2 regions of the Anaerobacillus sp. ABA4_114 genome follow, and region 2 is predicted to be linked to the other one. Evidence: riboswitches for the same ligand, from Rfam matches in the RefSeq annotation. Region 2 holds a riboswitch; the other holds the start of a gene.
What was found. A riboswitch is a leader RNA that binds a small molecule or an ion and turns the genes downstream of it on or off. The one in region 2 is predicted to bind S-adenosylmethionine.
Positions count from the first base shown of each region.

Region 1: it holds a riboswitch for S-adenosylmethionine, as region 2 does, so the genes downstream of both, ACXAEY_RS08135 (Na+/H+ antiporter NhaC family protein) here and metK (methionine adenosyltransferase) in region 2, are expected to answer to the same signal.

Region 1 is NZ_JBSWUM010000001.1:1,626,779-1,630,219, reverse strand. Features, by position in the region: gene ACXAEY_RS08140 (hypothetical protein) at 1-421, shown strand, start outside; gene ACXAEY_RS08135 (Na+/H+ antiporter NhaC family protein) at 462-1,766, opposite strand; SAM riboswitch class I at 1,835-1,939, opposite strand; gene ACXAEY_RS08130 (alpha/beta fold hydrolase) at 2,021-2,860, opposite strand; gene ACXAEY_RS08125 (YolD-like family protein) at 2,950-3,282, opposite strand; gene ACXAEY_RS08120 (Y-family DNA polymerase) at 3,298-3,441, opposite strand, start outside.
Region 2 is NZ_JBSWUM010000001.1:1,101,196-1,104,636, forward strand. Features, by position in the region: gene pckA (phosphoenolpyruvate carboxykinase (ATP)) at 1-1,367, opposite strand, end outside; SAM riboswitch class I at 1,584-1,694, shown strand; gene metK (methionine adenosyltransferase) at 1,892-3,088, shown strand; gene ACXAEY_RS05405 (MSMEG_1061 family FMN-dependent PPOX-type flavoprotein) at 3,258-3,441, shown strand, end outside.

The sequences.
Region 1 (3,441 bases), 530 kb from region 2:
TTCTTTCACTAGAGAACCTCTTGGAAGATTGGTTGGCACTGCGAGGCTGCCAGATGACCTCGAGCGGGTCTATCGTTCAGCAGTTAACGTACATAATATGAAAGACTGGACTGCTACAGCCGTTATGGCAAACCGCGTTTTAGAGAGCATCACTAGAAGCTTTTTAGCTGAAAATGAACTTTCTCAACCTCTATCAAAACAGCTCGAAAGCCTGGCCAAACAAGTTGATCTTGAAGAGCCAATCGTACGGCTCGGGCAGCTGTTAGGAAAAGGAAGTAACCTCCACAACCTTTTATGCCTTGAAAATTCTGCAAGTGAAGAAACAGCTAATTTAATTATTGATTTATTGGACTCATTGATTGAATTTCTTTATATATTGCCTCAAAAAATTGTAAACCTACAAAAGCAGATCGAAGAATAAACAAAACCAGGCCGTCATTTTGACAGGCCTGGTTGTTTCGTTATTCTACTGCTTCTTCTTTTCGAAATGAAGGATAATTGATGGTAATTGCCACAATACCAGCGACCGCTGTAAGAATTGGATAGATTGAATATGGTATGAGTGCTAAAGGCGAGATCGAAGCTAGTCCAGCCGCTGCTAACAACTGTGCGCCGTATGGCAGCATGCCCTGAACACTTCCAGAAAATATATCAAGAATACTTGCGGACTTTCGAGCATCAACTTGATACTCTTCTGATATGTTCTTCGCGAGTGGTCCACCCATTATGATTGATATCGTGTTATTTGCCGTTGATAAGTCTAAAACCGTAGCGAGCCCAGCGATACCAAACTCTGCCCCTCTTCTCGATCTCACTCGATGAAGAATTTTATCGAGAACGTACTGAACGCCTCCATTATATCGGATAACCTCGATCATCCCACCAATAATCAATGCGATCATGGCGAGATCTTCCATCCCTTTGATGCCATCCGTTACCGTAGAAACGAGCCCACTTAAACCAAACGTCCCGTTAAATAAGCCCACAGCACCTGCGAACAATGTCCCACTAACGAGTACGATCAGTACATTCACGCCTGCAATCGCTGCGATCAATACGCCAAGGTATGGGAGTACTGTGATAAAATCAAATGATTTACCTCCACTTACTGTCGCGCTTTCCCCTACCGTTAAGAATCCATATATAATGGCAGTAATAATTGCAGCCGGTAAAACGATGAAAAAGTTCACTTTGAACTTATCTTTCATTTTCGTGTTTTGCGTCCGAACAGCTGCAATCGTCGTATCCGAAATCATCGAGAGGTTATCTCCAAACATCGCTCCTCCGATGACCGCTGACAATGTCAAAGCTACAGGAATCCCTGATTGCTCTGCAATTCCAATTCCAATCGGAGCCAGTGCTACGATCGTTCCCATCGACGTCCCCATCGATATCGAAATAAAGCATCCGATTAAAAATAAACCAACAACGAGAAGGCTTGCTGGTAATATTGAGATGCCGAGATTCACAATCGAATCTACTGCACCTATCTTCTTGGCTGTTTCAGCGAATGCTCCCGCTAATAAAAAAACAAGAATCATTAAGATGATATTGGAGTTCCCTGCTCCTCTACAAAACACCTCGACCTTTGTCATGAAGCTTTCTTTCCTATTCATCGCAAGTGCAACGCCTGCAGCGATCAGTGAAGCAAGCACAACAGGCATGCTATAAAAATCTTTTGTTACAACTGCCGTTCCAATAAAAAGTAAAATAAATATACCGAGTGGAAGCAGCGCAAAGCCGTTCCCTTTTATGTCTTTGTCCATGATGTTTCTCCTTGTTCGTAAAGTTTGTAGCAATCAAAAAAGCCCACTTCAAGAGAAGAGGGCTTTCACTCTTATCTCTCAAGATCTCTCTTGCTGGAAGCAGCACCTTTCTGACATATCAGAGGTTGCTGAAGCTTCTCAGGGCCAGTTCCCTCCACTTCTCTTGATAAGAACTATTCGATTTAGTGTTATGAAGTTTATCACGCATTATTCTTTTTCGTCAAGAAAAAAGTCGAATCGTGTCGCTCTTCGACTTATGCCTGAATAAATTTCTGAATGTCTCTTAAAATCGAACGAGGCTGCTCTTCCGGAAGAAGATGACCCGTCTTTTCGTATACGATCAGCTCTGAATTCGGCAGATCTTCTGCCAACCGCTTTCCAATTTGAAGCGGTACAACTCGATCATGCTCCCCCCATATCAGTAAACTCGGCGTATGAATTCTTCTCAATTCTTCTTGTGATAAATCCCCTTCACGATCTCGAATCATTCGTACGAGAGAACGGAAAATCCCTTCATGAAAGAAAGGCTGAACATACCCATCCACCATCTCTTCATCGATTAAATTCGGATCGTAAACGCAGTTCACCAAATTCCCTTTTGCTCCTTTTCGCGAAAGCCAGCGCTTTAAATACATTGAGAAAAAGGGCAAATAAGAGGAATACACTAAACTCTGCCTCGCTTTTTCAAGGTAGCCTGAACTACTGAGCAAAATGTTTTTCTTAACTAGGTCTTCATCGATACTTGCGGCTCTTAATGCCACTTGCCCTCCCATCGAATGACCGATCATAACGGTTTCGTCAATACTTAGCCGCTCGAGTAGTTCGATCACGACTTCCGCAAAGTTTTGATAAGAATGAACAAACCGACTCGATTTTTCACTTCTTCCAAACGGCGGGAGATCCACGGCTACAATCGTGTAATGCTTTGAAAGCAAGGGAATCAACCGTCGATAACTAAAAGTCGAAGATAAAAACCCATGCAGTAATGTTAGTACAGGACGGTCGGACGTCACTTCGTTCTCATGATATTCATAGTGAATATCGATTCCTTTTATGTTTTCCTTATAATGTTTGAGACTCTCTACAGATAGCATCTGACAGTTCACTCCGTATACTAGTTTGTACGTATTTTACCCCTTTTCGCTGAGGAAAAACGTCTTCAGTTGTGGAGAGTGTTACCATCTTAGTCGCCTTCACCGATATGCACGAGGCTTGCAAACGGAATGTTCTGCCTCTTCTCATCTAGGTCAACAATTCGCAATTCTTTATTGAGCTGGTCGATATAATGAACATATCCTGTCAACACATTCTTCGTACCGTTCTTGAAGTAGTGAAATGTAAGCGGCTGGTGAAAGGCCATCGCTTCGCAAATGGTGTCGTTCATCTCCTCCATCTTCTGCTCATCAAGCTCAGGCTGTTCTCTTCTCCGATCTTCTTCTTTCCATTCTCTTAACTCTTTAACATGCTCTGGTAACATCATCGATGTCCATTTGATATTTCCTCGGTCACGAATCATCTTATCAACCCCTTTCTATGCTTTGTGACCTCCGACAAGCTTACTTCGATGCAATGCTGTACCGGCTTTCGTATAGGAAACAGCGCGAAGCAGAGAATCGGATCCGTATTTCTCCCGTATCGAATCCATTACGTATCCAAGGTCTCGTTGCTTCGGCCG
Region 2 (3,441 bases):
AGCTCTCCATTAAGAGCAGCATGAACCATCGAACGAGTATAAGATAGTTTCATACGCTCACCTTCGCCGTAGCTTCCGCCTGACCAGCCTGTGTTTACTAGGAAGACTTCAACATCATGTTCCATGATTTTTTCACCCAGCATTTCTGCATATCGGTGAGCAGGAAGTGGTAGGAACGGTGCACCAAAGCAAGTGGAGAACGTTGCTTGTGGAGACGTAACCCCTCTTTCAGTTCCGGCTAGCTTACTTGTGTAACCAGAAAGGAAGTGGAACATCGCTTGCTCTTTTGTCAGCTTACTGATTGGCGGTAGGACCCCGAAAGCGTCTGCAGTCAAAAAGATAATCGTGTTAGGGTGACCCGCTACGCTCGGAACCGCAATATTAGGAATGGCGTCGATTGGATATGCAGCACGCGTATTTTCAGTTAAACTTGTATCATCATAATCAGGCAGTCTCGAATTGTTGTCTAGTGCAACGTTCTCAAGAACAGTGCCGAATCGAATTGCATCCCAAATTTGAGGCTCTTTTTCTCTAGACAAATTAATACATTTGGCGTAGCAGCCACCTTCGATGTTGAAGACCCCGTTCATCGACCAGCCATGTTCATCGTCACCGATCAAGCGACGGTTTGCGTCTGCTGATAGTGTCGTCTTTCCTGTACCTGATAGACCGAAGAAGAGAGCCACATCGCCTTCTTTTCCTACGTTCGCCGAACAGTGCATGGAAAGGATATTTCGCTCAGGTAGTAAGTAGTTCATGACAGTGAAGATCGATTTCTTAATCTCACCTGCATACTCAGTGCCACCGATTAAGACGGTACGTTTTTCAAATGAAATAATAATGAACGTTTCTGAATTCGTGCCGTCTTTGTCTGGGTTAGCTTGAAAACCAGGGGCAGAAATGACAGTGAACTCTGCTTCATGTCCTTTTAATTCAGATTCATTTGGGCGGATGAAAAGCTGATGTGCGAACAAGTTGTGCCATGCATATTCATTGATAACCTGGATGGGTAGTCTTGCTGATTGGTCTGCTCCAGCGAACCCTTTGAAAACATAAAGATCTTTTTTCTCTCCCAGGTAATCCAGAACCTTAGTGTAAAGGCTTTCAAAATGTTCTGAAGAGATAGACTGGTTTGTTTTCCAGTTGATTTTGTCTTTTGTTGATTCTTCACGGACAATGAACTTGTCCTCTGGAGAACGTCCAGTGTATTTGCCTGTTTCAACACGAAGAGCGCCAGTGGATGTTAATGTTCCCTCTTTCATCGATAGTGAACGTTCTACCAGTTCAGAAACTGATAAATTAACATGCGGATTATTCTTATTTAAAATGGCATCCAAAAGTGGTGAAGAGAAGGAAGCTGTTTTCATACGTTAAACCCATCCTTTATAATAAAATTTCATCAAGATCTTTTCTGAACTTGTTTAACTCAAAATTAGTATAACACATTCATTTAATTATTCTATACTAATCTATGGATTTTTCCTTGAAAAGTGAAAAAAAGGTGAATGACCTTTCTAATTAGGGCTTGTGTCATTAGATTGACAGAGAAAGCGAACTACGATATTATATTTCGAGAATGGATACTCTTATCCCGAGTAAGCGGAGGGACAGGCCCTATGAAGCTCAGCAACCAACTCCTCATATAGTGGATTAAGGTGCTAACCTGCAAGACTTATTGTCTTGGAAGATAAGAGGCGAAAGGCAAGAGACTTCAGCTCCTTTCCCTTTATGATGAAGGAAAGGGCTTTTTTATTGTCGTTTTTGGAAAAAAGCGTAATATTACCGTTTATTATTGAATTCGATGTCTCGTTTCGACAACACTATTAGGGAAATGAGTACCGTATCCATTACACTATATTAAATAGGAATGAATCCTTAAGGAGGTACTTAAGTGAGTAATCGTCGTTTGTTTACTTCTGAATCAGTAACTGAGGGGCATCCAGATAAAATATCAGACCAAATTTCTGATGCGATTCTGGATGATATTCTTGCGCACGACCCTAATGCGCGCGTTGCATGTGAAACTACAGTCACGACTGGACTAGTGTTGGTTTCCGGAGAGATCACTACATCTCACTATGTAGATATTCCGAAAGTCGTTCGTGAAACGGTCCAATCGATTGGATACACACGTGCTAAATATGGTTTTGACGCAGAAACATGTGCAGTCCTTTCATCGATCGATGAACAGTCAGCTGATATTGCTGCTGGTGTGAACGTGGCTTTAGAAGCACGTGAAGGCCAAATGTCTGACGATGAGATTGAATCGATTGGCGCTGGTGACCAGGGGTTGATGTTTGGGTATGCTTGTAATGAAACTCCTGAACTTATGCCTCTACCGATTTCTTTAGCTCATAAGTTGGCACGTCGTTTAAGCGAAGTAAGAAAAGAGGAAATCCTACCTTATCTTCGTCCGGATGGCAAAACCCAGGTTACAGTAGAATATGATGAAGAAGGTAAGCCGGTACGTATCGATACGATCGTTGTCTCTACACAGCATCATCCAGAAGTTTCGCTTGAGCAAATTCAACGAAATATTAAAGAGCACGTCGTTAAGCCTGTTGTTTCTCCAGAATTGATCGATGAAGATACAAAGTATTTCATTAATCCTACTGGTCGCTTTGTAATCGGTGGACCTCAAGGTGATGCAGGGTTAACAGGGCGTAAGATCATCGTGGATACTTACGGCGGATATGCACGTCATGGTGGTGGCGCATTCTCAGGTAAGGATGCTACAAAGGTTGACCGTTCAGCGGCTTATGCAGCGCGCTACGTAGCTAAAAATATCGTAGCAGCAAAACTTGCTGATCGTTGTGAAGTACAGTTGGCTTATGCGATTGGAGTAGCTCAACCTGTATCGATTTCGATCGACACGTTTGGCACTGGAACCGTATCTGAAGAGAAGCTAGTACAACTGGTGCGAGATAACTTCGACCTACGTCCAGCAGGGATCATCAAGATGTTAGATCTGCGACGCCCAATTTACAAGCAAACGGCTGCTTACGGCCATTTTGGACGTACAGACATCGAATTACCATGGGAGTACACTGATAAAGCAGAAGCTCTTAAAAAGGGTGCTAACCAATAAAATAGTAAGCCTATGAGGCCTAGCAAGCTGTCGAGATATTCTCGACAGCTTTTTTGTGCGGTTTAAGTAGCGTAATGGTTATATAACGTCATATGACAGAACTACCCAACGCGCAAAAGCCATTTAATGGTAAACTTGAAATAGTTGAGATTTAGTTAGGGGGGCTACCATGTCAGACGTTTTTGGACAGAAAGTTGAATCGCTAGAAGAGTTACGATCGATTGGAGGAGAGCCGGGGAAGTTAGCTGCCAACAAGGTGATCAACTTCTTAGATGATAACTGTGAACGATTTATCTCACATTCACCTTTCTTAACAATCGCTACAGCATCTCATTCGGGAAGCGATGTATCCC